DNA from 3 places in the Bacillus sp. L381 genome. Region 2 is predicted to be linked to each of the others. Evidence: riboswitches for the same ligand, from Rfam matches in the RefSeq annotation. Region 2 holds a riboswitch; each other region holds the start of a gene.
The links. A riboswitch is a leader RNA that binds a small molecule or an ion and turns the genes downstream of it on or off. The one in region 2 is predicted to bind thiamine pyrophosphate.
Positions count from the first base shown of each region.

Region 1: linked by a shared signal. The riboswitch ahead of QRX25_RS06475 (ECF transporter S component) and the one ahead of tenA (thiaminase II) in region 2 are both predicted to bind thiamine pyrophosphate.
Region 3: linked by a shared signal. The riboswitch ahead of thiC (phosphomethylpyrimidine synthase ThiC) and the one ahead of tenA (thiaminase II) in region 2 are both predicted to bind thiamine pyrophosphate.

Region 1 covers NZ_CP127224.1:1,266,966-1,272,901, forward strand. Annotated here, with positions in the region: gene QRX25_RS06460 (STAS domain-containing protein) at 1-79, shown strand, start outside; gene thiX (HMP/thiamine ABC transporter permease ThiX) at 125-886, opposite strand; gene QRX25_RS06470 (ABC transporter ATP-binding protein) at 861-2,498, opposite strand; gene QRX25_RS06475 (ECF transporter S component) at 2,485-3,084, opposite strand; TPP riboswitch at 3,266-3,379, opposite strand; gene QRX25_RS06480 (glycosyl hydrolase family 18 protein) at 3,540-4,802, shown strand; gene QRX25_RS06485 (transcriptional regulator SplA domain-containing protein) at 4,893-5,030, shown strand; M-box (ykoK) riboswitch at 5,137-5,302, shown strand; gene mgtE (magnesium transporter) at 5,537-5,936, shown strand, end outside.
Region 2 covers NZ_CP127224.1:1,134,994-1,140,929, reverse strand. Annotated here, with positions in the region: gene thiO (glycine oxidase ThiO) at 1-810, opposite strand, end outside; gene tenI (thiazole tautomerase TenI) at 794-1,411, opposite strand; gene tenA (thiaminase II) at 1,386-2,096, opposite strand; TPP riboswitch at 2,182-2,290, opposite strand; gene QRX25_RS05675 (monovalent cation:proton antiporter family protein) at 2,344-4,182, opposite strand; gene prpE (bis(5'-nucleosyl)-tetraphosphatase PrpE) at 4,408-5,157, shown strand; gene QRX25_RS05665 (RluA family pseudouridine synthase) at 5,190-5,936, opposite strand, start outside.
Region 3 covers NZ_CP127224.1:868,032-873,967, forward strand. Annotated here, with positions in the region: gene QRX25_RS04300 (Na+/H+ antiporter NhaC family protein) at 48-1,625, shown strand; gene QRX25_RS04305 (Type 1 glutamine amidotransferase-like domain-containing protein) at 1,706-2,404, shown strand; TPP riboswitch at 2,454-2,564, shown strand; gene thiC (phosphomethylpyrimidine synthase ThiC) at 2,685-4,457, shown strand; gene QRX25_RS04315 (FAD-binding oxidoreductase) at 4,499-5,854, opposite strand.

The sequences.
Region 1 (5,936 bases), 130 kb from region 2:
CGCTGTACAGCTCGGTATTAATTTCTCAGATATTACGATCAAATCCAACCTCGCTCAGGCTCTTAATTACCATGAGTAACATACATAACAAAACAGGCTGCCGAATCACTCCGGCGGCCTGTTTTTATAAAAACAACAGTGACACGAGACAGCTTGCGCCGAATAACAGAAGCACGAGCAGGAAAAAGAACCAATCGGCGCGGCCCACAGTAACCGTTCTGTAAAATGTGCGGTTTCGGCTGCCCGTAAAGCCTTTAGACTCCATCGCGATCGCTGTTCGTTCCGCCTTTCTGATTGCGCCCGCCAAAAGCGGAATGGTGAAGCGTCTGAAGGCGGAGAGCTTTCCTTTCAGTCCGGAATCAGACGCCGCGCCTCTGATTCTGTGCGCATGCCGGATGATCAGGATTTCATCTTTCAGAAGAGGGAGAAACCGGAACCCGGCGATAACGCCGTAGGCAAGCTTCGGCGGGAGCTTACACTGCTGAATCAGACTGAGCATAAACAGTATCGGATCGGTTGTGAAAAGAAACATCATCGACAAGGCGGAAAAACATAAAATACGAAACGCGATAGCAATCCCGAGCGCCGCGTTGTCACTGTTGACGGCAATCGGCCCGAGCTTAAACAGCAGATTGCTTCCGGTTGTCGGGACGTTTCCGAATACGGCGGCTGTCCATAAAGAACCGAAGGCGAGAATCACAAATGGAATCGTAAACAGCAGCCATTTTTTCAGCGGCACGCTTCCCGCCAAAAGGACGCCTCCCGCAATGATGATATAAAACACAGCTGGGGTGTACGGATTATAAATGAACGACAGCATAATGACGCATAACAAAACAGCCGCCGCCTTAATTGACGGGTTAACAGCTTCCAGCCGCACGTTCATTTCTCCGCCTCCTGTCGTGTTTCATCCATTCATACTGCAGCGGCAAAGCTAAATGCGCTTGTTCCGCGGTTCCGATATGATCAGTAAACAAAGAATCGGGAGTTCCGCGGTATACCAGCTTCGTGCCGCAGAGCACAAGGATCGTGTCGGCATAATCTGAGACGAGCTCCATATCGTGTGTCACCATCAAAACAGCCGTGCCTTCCTTTTGAATCTCCCGCAGCATCTGCATACACTCACGCGCCGTTTTTGCGTCCTGCCCGAAAGTCGGTTCATCAAGCAGCAAAACTTTCACATTGTGCATAAGCATCGTCGCGACGCTGAGCCTGCGTTTTTGTCCTTGGCTTAAAGAAAATGGATGCTGTGAGGCATGGCGTCTCAGGCCGAACCGGGTTAACAGCTGAAGAGCTTTCTCCTTTGCGGCATTGCCGTCTTCAAAGCCGAACAGCAGCTCGTCAATGACGGAATCTGTGACAAACTGGTGTTCAGGATTTTGGAAAACATATCCCATCAGGCGCCGAAGCTCTTTTTCAGAATAGGAATCTATCGGTCTGCCGTCTATTTTGATGTCTCCGCTCACAGGACGGATGAGCTTGGCCGCGGCGGACAGGAGCGTGGACTTCCCTGTTCCGTTAGGACCGGCAATCGCAGTAATTGACCCTTTTTTTACGGAAAAGCTCACATCCTGAAAAATGATATCCGTTCCTCTTTTGCATGACAGCCCGTGAACACTCAGTGCTTCCTCTGCCGAAAGCGCGGCGGACCGGGGGCGGGGAAGAGCCGGTACAGATTTGTGAAACAGACTTTCTTTGCACAATGTAAAAGGAATGTTGACGTATTTCTGCAATAGGATCACCCGCGGAATCGGAATGCCGAGTCTCGTCAGCTCTTCAAGCTTTGTTTCAAAGATAGCGTCCGTCTCTCCGTCCATCACGATCTGACCGGTTTCGTCAAGGACAATCGTCCTGTCCATCCACGGCGCCCAATGATCAAGCTGATGCTCGATTACGAGAAGGCCGAAGTTTCTTTTGGCTTGAAGTTCTTTGATCAGCCGCACAAATTCACGGACGGAATATGGATCAAGCTGTGCCGTCGGTTCGTCCAAAATAATGAGTTCCGGATCCATCGCAATGATACAGGCGAGCGCCACTTTTTGTTTTGAACCGCCTGACAGCGAGGCGATCGTTCGTGTTTTCAGATGAGTGATTTCTAATTTTTCCAAAACGTCATCGATGATGGTATCCATATCTTCTTTTGTATATTGCAAATTTTCCAGACCGAAGGCTATTTCATCTTCAACCGTCAGCATGCAAAACTGCTGATCCGGATCTTGAAACACCACTCCGATGGATGCAGCGGCGGGCTCTGCCAAGTTTGAAAGCGGTGTTCCGTATAAGGAAACGGTTCCCGTTTGAACCGCATCACAGGCTTCCGGGTACAGGCCGTTTAAACAAAGGGCGAGCGAGCTTTTGCCGCATCCGCTCGGTCCGAGCAATAAAGCCCGCTCTCCTTTGCGGAGCTGAAATGACACGTTTTGAAAAATCGGCTTTTCATCCTGATCATAAGAAAAGGTAAGACGGCGGGCCGATAGAAGGGGTTCAAATACCTGCATCTTGGTTCACCTGTTTCTTTTTCTTCTTCAATTCTTTTCCGAGAGCCATGCCGTTCAGCACTCCCGTGTAAGCCAGCGCATCACTGATTACTTTGCCGAGAAGGCCGGCAAGAAGCGCGCCTGAGGCCAGACGGATGAGAAGCATGACGGTTAATAAACCCGGGTTCAAAACAGAGTACCCGGAAACGAACAAATCATAAATGAAGCTCGTCACAGAAGATCCCATACCGGATAAAAGAAGCACAGGCAGGGTATAAATCCGCCAGCGTGTCGCTAAAAAGACCGCTTCCGCACCGATTCCCTGTGCGATGCCGATCAGAATCACCATCGGTCCTGACGGATTTCCGAGTAAGCATTCCACAAACGCGGCGATGATTTCAGAAACGAGCGCCGCTCCCGGTTTTTGAATAATGTAGGCGGCAATCACCGAGACGATAAACCAAATGCCGTAAATCGGTTCGTAGCTCATCCGGCCGAAAAACCCTGCCGCTATATTGCTTGCATGAGTTGATAATAAATAAATGACAGCGAATACAACACTGATGACGGACATGACGACAATTTCTCTCATTTTCCAATTTTTCATTCTGATCTCCTGCTTTCTTATCGGATAGTCCTATGTATGAAAGAGTTGATTCTGTTACAGGCGGTTCATATTCAGTTTCATAATGCGGTGTCCTCCCCCGTTTTTTAATGAAAAATAAAAAACTGCATATCCGAGGGAATATGCAGCAGCAGAACGAAAACGCATGGGAAAGAACCCGCGCTCCGGTCAATCTGCACTTCCCCACGCTGGTATTATCCAGATCGGGTTATAAGGGATCAAAACACGCTTGCCGCATGTTTTATCTCAGCCGATAACAGCACCCCTAGTGCGTTTCCTATACAGTTTTTTATGATGACATCATCATAGTTGATCATGTCTGATTTGTAAACAGCCTTTCTCGAAAACAGAGTTTGGAATCGGACCGGATAATCATTCATAAAGATAGGAAGAGTGTATATCACGCCCTTTTGATCAAAAGGAAACGGAGGACATCTATGTTTGTTCATACAGTGCAGTCTGGCGACTCGCTATTTTCCATCAGCAGAAAGTACGGATATCCTGTTGACAGCATCAGAAGCGTCAACGGACTTGAGGAAACGAATATCGTTCCGGGGCAGGCGCTTTTGATCCCTCTTAATGAATATACGGTTCAGCCGAATGATACGTATGCTGTTATCGCAAGTAAGGCCTATGTGTCGCAGATGCAGCTGATGCAGGCAAACCCGAATATTCAGCCGAACCGGCTGCGGCCGGGTATGAAAGTGAAGATCCCTGATATATCTAACTATCTGGCAGGAACCCTGCAATTTTATGTCATTCGGACACCTGAAGCGGACAGAGAGTTAATTAATGATTTTGCGCCCTATTCATCGGCGATTTCTTTGTTTGAATATCATTTTGGCCCGAACGGAGATATCATTAATAATTTAAACGACAGAACCGCGATAGAAACCACATGGCAAAACAGAGTGAGGCCGCTTGCCGTCATCACGAATCTGACAGAAGGGGGGTTCAGCCCTGAATTAGCTCATCAAGTCCTGCAAAACCCGACGGCGAGAACAAACCTCGTCAACAATATCGTCTATTTGACTGTAAGAAAGGGATACGGCGGTGTAAATATTGATTTTGAACGGGTCAGAGAAGCCGACCGGGATCTTTTTACCGGATTTCTCCGGCAGTTAAAAACCCGGCTCTCGGAGCACCAGCTCGCGTTAACAATATCGGTTCCGGCGAAAACAAGTGAAGCAGTGCCGTGGCTGAGGGGATATGATTACGGCGGAATCGGAGCAGTCGTCGATTATATGTTTATTATGGCGTACGATTGGCACCACGCAGGCAGTGAGCCGGGAGCCGTGGCGCCTTTGACAGAGGTCAGAGAAACCATCAATTTTGCCATCAGCAGGGTCCCGAGAAGAAAAGTGATACTCGGTGTTCCGCTGTACGGGTATGATTGGGTGATTCCGTACCGCCCCGGAACGATCGGATCCGCCATCTCCAATCAGCGCGCCATGGAAACAGCCATGAAGCATCAATCAGTGATCCATTATTCCCAGCAGGATCGTTCCCCTTACTTTCGGTATACTGATGAAAATGGGAGAACGCATGAAGTATGGTTTGAGGATGTGCGGAGCATGAGTGAAAAAATGGTTCTCGTGCGGCAGTACGGACTGCAGGCGATCGGCGCGTGGCAATTAACGCTCGGCTTCAAACCGGGACCGTGGCTGCTGCGGAACTTCTTCACGATCCGAAAAATATAGCTGTATGTCCGCTTCATCTGGTGATTTTTTCTTTCCTATGATAACGGATCTTCTTTTGGACAATCTAAAGTTGAAAAGGAGGTCTGTCCCATGAAGAAAAGGGAAGAGCAGTATATCAACGAGGCTGAGTATGTACCGCACCCGACAAAAGAAGGGGAATACGCGCTCATGCTGCATGAATCATATCATTTCCTTTCTGAAGAAGATGAAAGCGATCTGCCGGAATAAGGGCTTTATGCCTTTATTCCATTTATTTTATAGGCATATGCTGAAATAACAAATTTAAGGTTGACACATTCCTTTTTTTTCTGTAATCTCAGTGTGTCAATTCAAATAAGAACTTCGTTAGGTGAGGCTCCTGTATGGAGATACGCTGCTGCCCAAAAATGTCCAAAGACGCCAATGGGTCAACAGGAATCATCGACATAAGGTGATTCTTAACGCAGCTGGATGGCCGTCCTATGCCATACAGTGCTAAAGCTCTACGATTGAAGGCCCCGCACGTTTATTTGCCGTGCTTGTTTTCGCCTTCATATCGGAAGGTTTTTTTTATGCCTCAAAACGTACATGACTGAGCATGATAAGGAGGTGCGGAGTATGGATTCTCCCCATTCGAGTATGTCAGAAGAAGTACCCATATACAGCCAGATAACCAATGACGACATGATGAGGAGACAAACCGCCGCACTTCCCTTGACGGACGGCGCGTCTCCGTAAAGGAGGTACGAGTCCCGATGGTCCAAAACATGACCTATGACGAACTCATATTACGTATTATCATTTTATTGCGGGACGGGAAAATTAAAGAATTCCGGAGCATGATAGATGAGCTTCAGCCCTATGATATGGCGTTTTTATTTAAAGAAATGCCGGAAAAGCACCGGGCCCGCTATCTGTCATATATGACGGTTGACGATATCACCGACATGATCGGAGAGCTTGAACGGGAATTTCAGCTTGCCGTTTTGCATAAAGTCGGTAAAACAAAAGCCACTCTCGCAATGAATAAAATGGATAACGACGATCTCGCCGCTTTGCTGGAAGAGATGGATGAAGAACTGAAAGAGCAGCTTTTATCCAGCATGGAGGCTGAGGAATCAAAGGCCGTACAGCTTTTGATGAACTATCCGCAAG
Region 2 (5,936 bases):
AGGCGTATCGCTCCAGTCGCCCTGTTTCATTGTGGCACCTATGACAAGCCGGCCGCTTTTTCTCGGGACGACGTAGCTTTGACTATGGTAAAGGGTTTTGGTAAGCGGGATATGGTCATTCCACACAGAAAGGCATTCTCCTTTCACAGGGAAAAAAGGCTGTCCCAAGCCGAGCTGGCTGAAGAACCGGCCGCTCCATACACCGCTTGCAACTGCGACTTGGTCAGCATAAATATCCCCGCCGGATGTTGTGATACAGTACGCTCCGTTCACCCGTTTAACGGCGGACACATGTGTATGCTCATATATATCAGCGCCATAGCGCCGCGCCCCTTTTGCATACGCTTTGCAGACATAATACGGCTCGACATGGACATCGTCTTTTATAAAACTTGCGCCGAGAATGTCCTTTGAAGCGTACGGCTCTTTCTCAAGGGCTTCTTCCGCTGAAAGCCAAGTGACGGAAGGTAAATCATCCATCTTTCGTAAACGGGTAATGTCTTCTTCGGTATACGCCAGTTTAAGCATTCCGCCGTTATGGCGCCTGATGTCAATGCCGCAAGCCTCCTCCAGCTCGCGCCCTGCCGCTTCATACAGTCTTTGGCTGTACATGGCAAAATCAAAAAACGCATCCCGGTTTTCACATTCCGCATGAGCGCCCAGCATTCCCGCAGCAGCGCTTGTCGTTTTTCGGCCGATCGCACCGTCTTCAAACAAGACAACGTTCTTTTGAGTCTTCGCCAGCTCATAAGAAATGGCGCACCCGATAATTCCGCCGCCGATAACCGCCGTATCATAATGCTTCTTCATAATCGGCCTCCCTTATTGCGCGTGCATACCGTTTTGCCGCTTCCTCAGGATTTTCAGCTGAGAAAATACCTGACATGACGGCAATTCCGTCCGGTTTCGCCTGCTTTGCCTGTCCGATCGTCTGCAGTGTCACTCCGCCGATTGCGATTACGGGGATGGAAAGCGTGCGTTTAATATCTGAGAGCAGGCTGATGCCTCTTGCTTCAAGTCCTTGTTTACATTCGGTTTCAAATACATGGCCGAACACCACATAATCCGCATCTTCTTTTTCAGCTTGGACTGCTTCTTTCAACGAATGAACCGAACGCCCGATATGAAGATGGGGAAATCTGTTTCGCACCTGCTTGACGGAAAAGCTGCGGGACGGAAGCTGAACACGGTGTATATTGGCAAAAAGCGCGATATCCGCCCGGTCATTAATAATCAATTTGTCCTTATCGGCGCCGCCTTTTTTCAAAAGTGACAAAAGCTGCATGATCTCTCCCGCTGTTTTGTCCCGCTCACGGATATGGATAAAGCTCACTTCACGCTGAATCGAAAGAATATCCTCCGCCAGCTCGTCAACGGGCTTGCGATTATCGGTTACCGCGTGCAGCTCCAAAGGACTCCACCTCTTTTCCGCCCTTTCCGGACCAGCCTTCTTTTTGATAGGCCATTCCCCAAAATTGATATTCATAATAGCTTGAAATCACAAAATTCTCTTTCATTTTCGCGCGGATTTCCTCTGTGCTGCTTTCAGCAATCTCGTTAAAACGGCTGATCTGTTCCTCAACCTGTTGTCTGAACCAGTCTCCGCCGTATGTGCCGATCCATTTTTCATAAATTGGATGTTCCGGTTTGCATTCCTTTAAGTGTTCGCCGACTTCATAATAAAGCCAATAGCAAGGCAGAAGCGCAGCTAAAATTTCTCCAAATTGGCCGCTCATCACCGATCTGTACATATGAGACGTGTAAGAATAAGCCGTCGGTGCCGGTTTAAAGGCCGCACGTTCTTCTTCTGTAATTCCTAAAAGCTCCGTAAACTCGCGGTGCAGCGCCATTTCTGCTTCATATGTACCCTGAGCGTGGCCCGCCATCCTGCCCGTCGTAAACAAGTCTTTGGCATATGCGGCTCCGAACGCCTGAACTTTTGCAAAATGCGTCAAGTAGTAGGAATCCTGCAGCACGTAGTAGCTGAAACGGTCTATCGGCAGGCTTCCGTCACCGATTCCCGTTACAAACGGATGAACAAAGCTTCCGTCCCACCATTCAGCTGCCGCCAGTCTGCATTCTTCAGAAAATGTCATTATGTCTTCCCCCCTGATAAAATAAAAAAACCACTTTCCCGCATCGGAAAAGTGGTTTGGAATTTATATGGATAAAAGGAACCCAAAAAATACCGCTCCACTTCCCTACGCAGGTCTGAACCTGTTCAAGTTATGAGGGTCTAAAAGTCTCACTTTTATCTCAGCCCTTATGAAGGACACCCCTAGTGGTCATACGATTGATTATTTACTTGTTATGCCTTCTATCTTATCACGAATTGCAATTTGGTCAAGCTTCAAGAATGTTTCTCAGTTCCGACACGTAGTTGCGCGAGCCCGTAACGATGAGACGGTCTCCTGTTTTCAGCCGCGTGTCTCCGTGCGGAACGATGCTGTCCACACCTCTGAAAATCCGGACGAAAATCACATCGCCCATCAGCGGAAATTCCCGGAGAATGATGCCGTTATACGCCGTGTTTTCCAGATTGATCTGATAAAGCGAAGACTCTTCGTTTGTCAGGAGGCTCATCACGCCGGGCGCCTCGATTAACGCGCGCAGCAGCGTCTTTGTAGACAGAAGGATAGAAAAAATACTGATGCCCTCTTCCTTCAGTTTTGTTTCATGTTCAACCGAGCCGACGCTTGCAATGATACGCTCAGTCCCTTTCTCTTTCGCGATTAAGGCGATTTCAGCGTTCACGTCTTCATTGCCCGTCGCCACTACAAGGATATCCGTTTTGAAAATATCATGCGACTCAAGCGTGCCGGGCTCGTAATCAGAAATGGTCTCCACCGAAAAAACGGATTCCGCAAGCTTTTCTCCGGCATTTTCCTGATGAACGACCCGAACTTCATATTCCTCATCAGGCAATTCCAGCGTCACCGGGAGCGTCATTTGATTTGCGCCGATAAATGTAATGCGCTTTTTCTCCTGCGGCGCACTTTGCCGTTTATATAATTTTTTAAATCCTATCGGTGTGATGATGCTGGCAATAACCGCAACCAAAGTCAGCGCGCCGGACATATTGGCGCTGATAATGTGGAGCCTTTCTCCGATCGTAGCCGCCGCGATGACAAGCGAAAGCGTAGATGTCAGCAAAAACCCCGAAGCAAACACGGTTCTTTTGTCATACCATTTCTTTAAATAAAGCACCGGAAACATTTTGCTGATAAACAGCGCAATCAGAAGCAGCGGAATCATCGTCAATATTTTCGGATCTTGGAAGAGCGTCCAAATGTCCAATTTCACCCCGACCATGACGAAAAAGATCGGAATTAAAAACCCGTATCCGAATGAATCCAGCTGCTCCACCATCTCTTTGTTCGGTGACAGAAGCGATACCAAAACGCCTGCTAAAAACGCGCCGAGAATATTTTCCGCCCCGAGAGATTCTGACAAAGCGACAAGCACGATAATCAGTGTGAAAATGGCTCTCGTGCCGATCTGGACGGTGCCTTTAGACATCGACTGCACAAATGAGCGGTGTTTAAAGATCCTGCCGAAGAAATACAGCACGACCCCCGCGGCAAAGAGAATCAAAAGAAGCCACATATTTCCACTGTCTTCTCCGTAAAGAGAAGAGAAGAAAGCGAGCAGAATCATCGTAGCCAAGTCCGCAATAACGGCGACAAGCAGAATGATCTGGCCGATATTGGAGTTCATGATCCTTTCTTCTTTTAAGGTCGGGACCACCACTCCGAGTGATATCGTCGAAATAATAAGCGTCATTAAAAATGCGTTTTGAATAAAACCGGCTAAGACAAAGCCGTAAGACAGCAGCAATGATAAAATAAAGATGCCGAAAAATATAATCAGTGCGGCAGAAAACGTGTTGGGCGCTTCCTTGCCGTTCGGAAGGAATTGTTTTTTCTTCCCTTTCTCAAATGACGAAAAATCAATTTCCAAACCGCTTAAAAACATTAAAAAGATAAAGCCGAGGACAGACAGCGTCTCCAGCCACGTGTCTCCCTGAACGACGAGATTCAGGCCGCTTTTTCCGATAATAAGCCCCATGATGATTTCCGCGACGACGACCGGAATGCTGAGCTTAAACCGATGCAAAAGGAGCGGCGTCAAAAAAGCGACGATCAGAACGACGACTAAAGATGCGACTGATGTGTGTTCCATTAGTAAATACCTCCTTAAAACAAGGGTTATAAAAGCCCGCTTAATGCGGACAAAACCTTACTTTTTTAAAAACATAACGCATATTCTAACAAGGCTGACCGCGAAAAAAAAGTGATAAGGCTTTATTTCTTTAATTCTTTTTTTAATTTGTTCCAAAACATCGTAATTAGGTATAGGAATTAACCCCATAATAAATAAAAAACCGTTAAAAGGAGGCTGACACAAATGGCTTATGACATCATCAGCGATATACACGGATGTTATGATGAAATGATCGCTTTAATGCAAAAGCTCGGTTATGAAGTGAAAGACGGAACACCCGTCCATCCTGAAGGCAGAACGCTCGTCTTTGCGGGGGACTTAACCGACAGAGGCCCTAAATCCGTTGAGGTGATGCGTTTTGTGACAAAAGCATATGAAAAAGGAGCCGTCCGTTATGTCCCGGGAAATCATTGCAACAAACTGTATCGCTACTTAAAAGGAAACCCCGTAAAAGTGATGCACGGACTGGAAACAACGGCAGCGGAACTGAAAGAGCTGTCTCCCGCTGACAGAACGGAAATATCCAGACAGTTTATCCGATTATATGAGTCAGCGCCGCTTTACGACATTTTACATAACGGAGAGCTCGTTGTCGCCCACGCCGGTATAAAAGCTGACGATATCGGTAAATACACGCGTAAGGTGAAGGAGTTTGTTCTGTACGGCGATATCACCGGTGAAACCTATCCCGACGGCAGGCCCGTCAGAAGAGACTGGGCTGCCGCATATGAAGGTAAGGCATGGGTGGTTTACGGCCATACCCCGGTAAAACGCCCCCGGATCATCAACCGTACGATCAACATTGATACAGGCTGTGTCTTCGGCAATAAGCTGACAGGCTTTCGTTTTCCGGAGCACGAAACCGTTTCTGTAACAAGCTCAATGCCGTATGATGCATCACGATTTCGCGAGGATGACGGCACGCAGACATGAAAAAAGCCCGAGACCGGTTAACGGTTCGGGCTTTACATGTGTTCAATTAATGTTTTCATATCGTCAGGAACGGGGGCATGAAAAACGAGCGTTTCTCCGGTCATGGGGTGTACGAATGAAAGCCGCTCACTGTGAAGAGCCTGCCGTGCAATTCCCTCGTTTTTTCCGCCGTACAGTGTATCGCCGACTAACGGATGGCCGAGGTAACTCATGTGCACCCGGATTTGATGCGTCCGCCCCGTCTCCAGCCGTAACGCTGCAAGCGTGAACGCATGTCCCGCTTTTTCCGTTTGAAAATGCGTCACTGCTTTTTGACCCTCCGGCGTTACCATCCGCTCAATAATACTGTCGGGTTTTCTTCCGATGGGCGCATCCACCGTTCCTTCTTTCTGCACCATGACACCGTGTACGACAGCGAGATACCGCCTGTTAACAAGGTCCTTCTTCTGCGCTGCCGACAAAAGGGAATGGGCAAGCCGATGCTTGGCAATCAGCATCGCTCCCGATGTATCCCTGTCAAGGCGTGTGACAAGATGAACCGTTGACTGCACGCCGTTTTTACGGTAGTGGCTGATCACTCCGTTCGCGATGCTTTCGGACGGATGTTCTCTTGATGGGATTGAGGAAACATACGGCTGTTTATTGATCACAAGCACATGGTCATCTTCATAAAGAATATCAAGCGGGACCGGCTCAGGCAAAAGCGTTTCACTCACATGCTCCTTTGGGAATTCAATCTTAAGCACATCGCCGGCCGCTAACACGGTGCGGACGGTTAC
Region 3 (5,936 bases), 270 kb from region 2:
ATTTTTCAAAGATACTAACAAAAAGTTCTTTGAAAGAGGTGTTTTTTATGGAAGGTACTTGGGCTTGCCTTATCCCATTTATTCTGGTCATTCCCATTTCAATCATTACAAAGCAAGTGCAGTCCGGTCTGTTTGTCGGTTTGCTGGTCGGAAGTTATCTTTTACATCCGAGCTTGCTTGGCGGGATTGAGCATATGGTTCATTATTTGATCAGCAACATTGTCGTAATCAATAATATTAGAATCATTGTTTTTCTATATTCATTTGCCGGCCTTGTGGGGATTATAAAGTTAACCGGCGGGATAAAAGGGTTCGTCCATTTGATCAGTAAAAAGGTTAAAACCAAAAAAGGCGCGATGCTGCTTGCATGGCTGTCGACATTAGGCACATTCAGCGAACCGGACTTTCGCATCGTTACAATTGCGCCGATTATGAAAGCTATAAGCAAGCGTCTGGACCTGTCGAAACAGAAAATTGCGTATGCTATTGAGTTTACAGCAAACCCGGTCATTGCCTTGATTCCGGTAGCAACGGCATTTGTCGGCTACATGGTTTCCATTATCGGACAGGCCCTCAAAACGTCAGGGATAGATCAGCCGGCTTACACGGTCTATGTGAAAAGTATTCCCTTCAATTTTTTCTCCATTTTGATTATTTTAGTCGGTATTTATTACTGCTTTTTTAAGAAACAAAAAGAAGATGAAAGCTTGGAAAAAACAGAAAGGAACGGACAAATTCCTTCTCGGGAACATAATAAACATACGGAACCGATCCCGCAGAACAGCGGTGTATTGCTTTCAAAAGGCTCCGGCTCATTTAACATGGAAACAGGGACGATCCCGGATATTCACGGAGGACACACGGGGATGTTCGAAAAGGGCGGGGATGTACATGCTGACCAGCAGGAGGAGTTAGATTCGGCGCACCGTGCTTATATTAAGGAAACACCGATTCGGCCGTGGAATTTAATCATTCCAATCGGGCTGTTTTTACTGTTAACACTGTTTCTCAGCTGGTGGGACGGCCATTCAAAAGCACAAGGGTTTTTGAATGCTTTTATCAAAAGCGATATGCTTGGCGTCATGTTAACCGCATTATTGGCAGCGGTTATTGCAGCATTTGCTCTTTTTATGTTTCAGCGTTTTCACGCAAGCGAGCTTGTGACGCATTTTATTAAGGGCGGAAACGAATTGGTAAACGTTATTATTATGTTATCGCTGATTTGGGCCGTAACAGCAGTATCTGAGGATCTGGGGTTTTCGAAATATGTTACTTCTCATTTAACGTCATGGATCCCCCATATGTTTATTGCGCCATCTCTTTTTATACTTGGAGCGGTTATATCCTATTTTATCGGATCATCTTGGGGGACTTGGGGGCTTTTAATGCCGCTCGGCGTGACGCTGGCGGTTCAGTCGCATACCAGCTTATTATTAGCGATTGGGGCCGTTTTTGCCAGCGGAACATTTGGAGCGTTTGCTTCCCCTCTCAGTGATAATACGGTGACAACCTGTACGGTTTTGGGGATCGATGTTGTGAAGTATGCCCGTTCGAAGCTTGTTCCGGCGCTTATCGCTGCAGGGATCTCCGTTGTTTTATACGGTGTCTTTTCATTTTTCAGATAACAAAGAAATAATTTGAAGGCGGCATCCGGAATGGGATAACGCTTTTTTAAGTTATACTTGAGAAAAAAGAGGTGATGGCGATGAAGCAGATTATTGCATTGGGCGGCGGGGGGTTTTCCATGGAGCCGGATCATCTTGTGCTGGATCAATATATTTTGGAGCAGTCGGTGAGACCAGAGCCGAGAGTTTGTTTTTTGCCGACGGCAAGCGGAGATTCGGAGAATTATATCGCCAGGTTTTATCAGGCCTTTCATAAGCTGGAGTGTGAGCCTGATCACTTGTCGCTGTTTAAACCGCCTCGTTCTGACCTCAGATCTTTTCTCATGAAGAAAGATATTATATATGTCGGCGGCGGTAATACCCGCAATATGCTTGTCTTATGGAAAGAGTGGGGGCTTGACCTTATTCTTCGTGAGGCTTGGGAAAGCGGCATCATCCTGGCGGGCCTCAGCGCCGGGGCGATTTGCTGGTTTGAAGAAGGTGTGACGGATTCAGCGGGAGATTTGAGAGAGCTGCGAGCTTTAGGGTTTTTGCCGGGCAGCTTTTGTCCGCACTATGACGGAGAAGAGGAGCGCAGACCGGCGTATCACCGTCTGATTTCAGAAAAGAAACTCCGGGAAGGCTATGCCGCTGATGACGGCGCTGCGCTGCATTATAAAGACGGTCAGCTGTTCCAAGCTGTCTCTTCCCGGGAAACGGCAAAGGGGTATCGGGTTTTTGATACCGAAGAAGGCGTTAGGGACACAGAGCTTATGACCGCTTCGTTATCTGAATTTTAATAATATGCTTTTTTTTGTATACAACTTATGTTACGATGAAACCGAAATTCATAGTTACTGGGGGTGCCCGTTTAAGCGGGCTGAGAGAGAAGCGGCGGCTTCTTAACCCTTTGGACCTGATCTGGTTCGTACCAGCGTGGGGAAGTAAAGGTTTTATTATTGTTGATGAAAACAATAATAGTTTCTTTCTGACTGCAAAACCGGGTTCTCTATTGAACCCGGTTTTTTGTGCTGGTGCTGAGCTTGATTCTGTTATTCAAATGATAAAGGAGAGATTTGTATGCAAAATCAATCAGTACAGCAAGCGAACATTTCCATTATGTCGAGTTTTTCAGGCAGTAAAAAGGTTTATGTAAAGGGTTCTTCGCCTGGCATACGAGTGCCGATGCGGGAAATCAGCCTGAGTGCGACAACGGGGGCGTTCGGTGAAGAGGAGAATCCGCCGGTCCGTGTTTATGATACGAGCGGACCGTATACAGACCCGGATGTACAGATTCATATTCATGAAGGTCTCAGGCCGGTCCGCACAGAGTGGATTACCGGGCGCGGCGATACAGAGGAATATGCTGGAAGGACTGTAAAGCCTGAGGACAACGGCTATAAAAAAGAAGATCATACTGCCGAATACCCCGGTTTACAGCGGAAGCCGCGGCGGGCCAAGGCAGGGAAAAACATAACACAATTGCATTATGCGAGAAAAGGCATCATTACGCCGGAAATGGAGTTTATCGCAATACGCGAGCATGTTTCTCCCGAATTTGTGAGGGAAGAGGTGGCGAGCGGCCGGGCGATTATTCCTTCTAACGTCAACCATCCGGAAAGCGAGCCGATGATTATCGGCCGGAATTTTCATGTGAAAATCAATGCAAATATCGGCAACTCGGCTGTTACGTCTTCTATCGAAGAAGAAGTCGAAAAAATGACGTGGGCGATTCGCTGGGGCGCTGATACGATGATGGACTTATCGACGGGAAAAGACATTCATACGACACGTGAATGGATCATCCGCAATTCCCCCGTGCCTGTGGGGACGGTGCCGATTTATCAGGCGCTTGAAAAAGTAAATGGCGCTGCCGAGGATTTAACGTGGGAAATTTATCGTGACACACTGATTGAGCAGGCGGAGCAGGGCGTGGATTATTTCACCATCCATGCCGGCGTATTGCTTCGTTACGTCCCGTTAACGGCCAAACGCACGACGGGGATCGTCTCCCGCGGCGGGGCAATTATGGCGCAATGGTGCCTTGCTCATCATCAGGAAAGCTTTCTGTACACGCATTTTGAAGAAATCTGCGAAATCATGAAGACATATGATATTGCTTTTTCTCTTGGTGACGGGCTGCGTCCTGGTTCGATTGCAGATGCCAATGATGAAGCGCAATTTGCTGAATTGGAGACTCTCGGAGAATTGACGGAAATCGCATGGAAGCATGATGTGCAAGTGATGATTGAAGGACCGGGCCATGTGCCGATGCATAAAATTAAGGAAAACATGGACAAGCAGATGGAAATTTGTAAAGAGGCGCCTTTTTACACGCTCGGGCCATTAACGACAGATATCGCTCCGGGTTATGACCATATAACTTCGGCGATCGGCGCGGCGATGATCGGCTGGTACGGCACGGCGATGCTTTGTTATGTCACCCCGAAGGAGCATTTGGGCCTGCCGAATCGTGATGATGTAAGAGAAGGCGTCATTACGTACAAAATCGCGGCGCATGCCGCAGACCTTGCCAAAGGGCATCCGGGTGCTCAGATCCGTGATGACGCTCTGTCTAAGGCGCGGTTTGAATTCCGGTGGCGCGATCAATTTCATTTGTCGCTTGATCCTGAAAGAGCAATGGAATATCATGATGAAACGCTGCCGGCTGAAGGCGCAAAAACGGCTCACTTCTGTTCGATGTGCGGTCCGAAGTTTTGCAGCATGAGAATTTCTCAGGATATTCGCGATTATGCGAAAGAAAACGGTCTGACTGAAGACGAGGCCGTCAATGAAGGATTGAAGGAAAAAGCAAAAGAGTTTGCAGAGAAAGGAAGCCGTTTATATCAATAAAAAGAAAAGATGAGGATGGAGTGTGTCCATCTTCATCTTTTTTAGAAAAACGATAACCTTCGAAGCGGCGGGATGCTCTGCTCAAAGCGGAATACGTTTTCCGGGTCATACTTCGTTTTGACTTGACGGAGGCGGTCAACATTTTCTCCGTAATATGTCCGCAGCCAGTTTCTGATGTCTATATCAGGCCAATTCACGTAATCCCCCATCGTTTCTCTTGAAAGAGATGTTCTCAGCCCTTCGATCCAGCGGACGTTTTGTCTTTCCTCTTCAGGAGACGTCCAGCTTGTTAAATATTCCTGGGCAATGATTGCGTTTCGATAATAGAATGCCGTTTGATCCGAAGCGATTCGTCCGGCTGCCCCGCCGAGAGATTGCTGCCAGACACTGGCGTTTTTATTCGGAGCGTGCTGCAAGTAGCGCTTTAAAGTGGAAATTGCGCGTGTTGACAAAGGTTTTTCAATAAAGGATCCTGACCGCTTTATCTTTTGCGGCTCATTGCCTCCCCGTCTGTTAAAAAAGGCTGCCGCTCTAATAAACGGAACTGTCTTGACCATGCCGCTTCTCGGGTTTCCCGCTTTCATTAACGGAGCCAGCAGTTCTTTCAGCTCATCTTTTGTCCCGATAAATTGGCCGAGCGCTTCTATGCGGTTGACTTCCTTAGGCCAAAACTGAATTGATGAAGTAAGCCGGTTATCTGTAAATGGAGCCCACTGCTGCCACGTATGAAATACTTCGTCGAAATCATCCCAGTCCCAAGTGACAGAAAAAACAGTCACGTACGAAATCGGCACGGCTTTAAATATCATGGATGTGACAATGCCGAAGTTGCCGCCGCCTCCGCCCTGAGACGCCCAAAATAAATCAGAGTGCTTTGCGCGGTTGACTGTGATCAATTCGGCACCCGCTTTTTCGTCTGCTATGATCATCTCGAGCTGAAGGAGACGATCGCAAGTAAGGCCGGCAGACCTTGTTAAATATCCGATTCCTCCCCCAAGCGTCAGCCCCGTGATTCCCACATTTGCGATGGTTCCCGCAGGAAGGGTCAAGCCGTACCGCCAGAGTGTCCGGTACACATCTCCCAATTCGGCACCCGCTTCAATCGAGACCAGCCGCTTATCCTTATTCACTCTTATTTTCTTCATTTCACTGAGGTCAATGACAAGCCCGTTATTTAACAGGGAAAAATTCTCGTAGCTGTGTCTTCCGCCTCTGATGCGGAAAGGTACGTTATTCTCACGCGCCCATTTCAGCGCATTGACGGCATCAAGTTTGTTTTGGCAAAACACAATGATGTCTGGATATCGTTGCAGGTTTAAGTTGATATTGGTTCTTGCTTCATTATAGTCCGGGTCATCCCTTCTGACGATGCGCCCGGTCAATGTTGTCTTTTCCACACTCTCACTCTCTTTCACTCGTGTTCTGCTATTTTTTCTAACATATGCGGAAAAATAAGAGAGTGTATGAGGAAAACCCCCG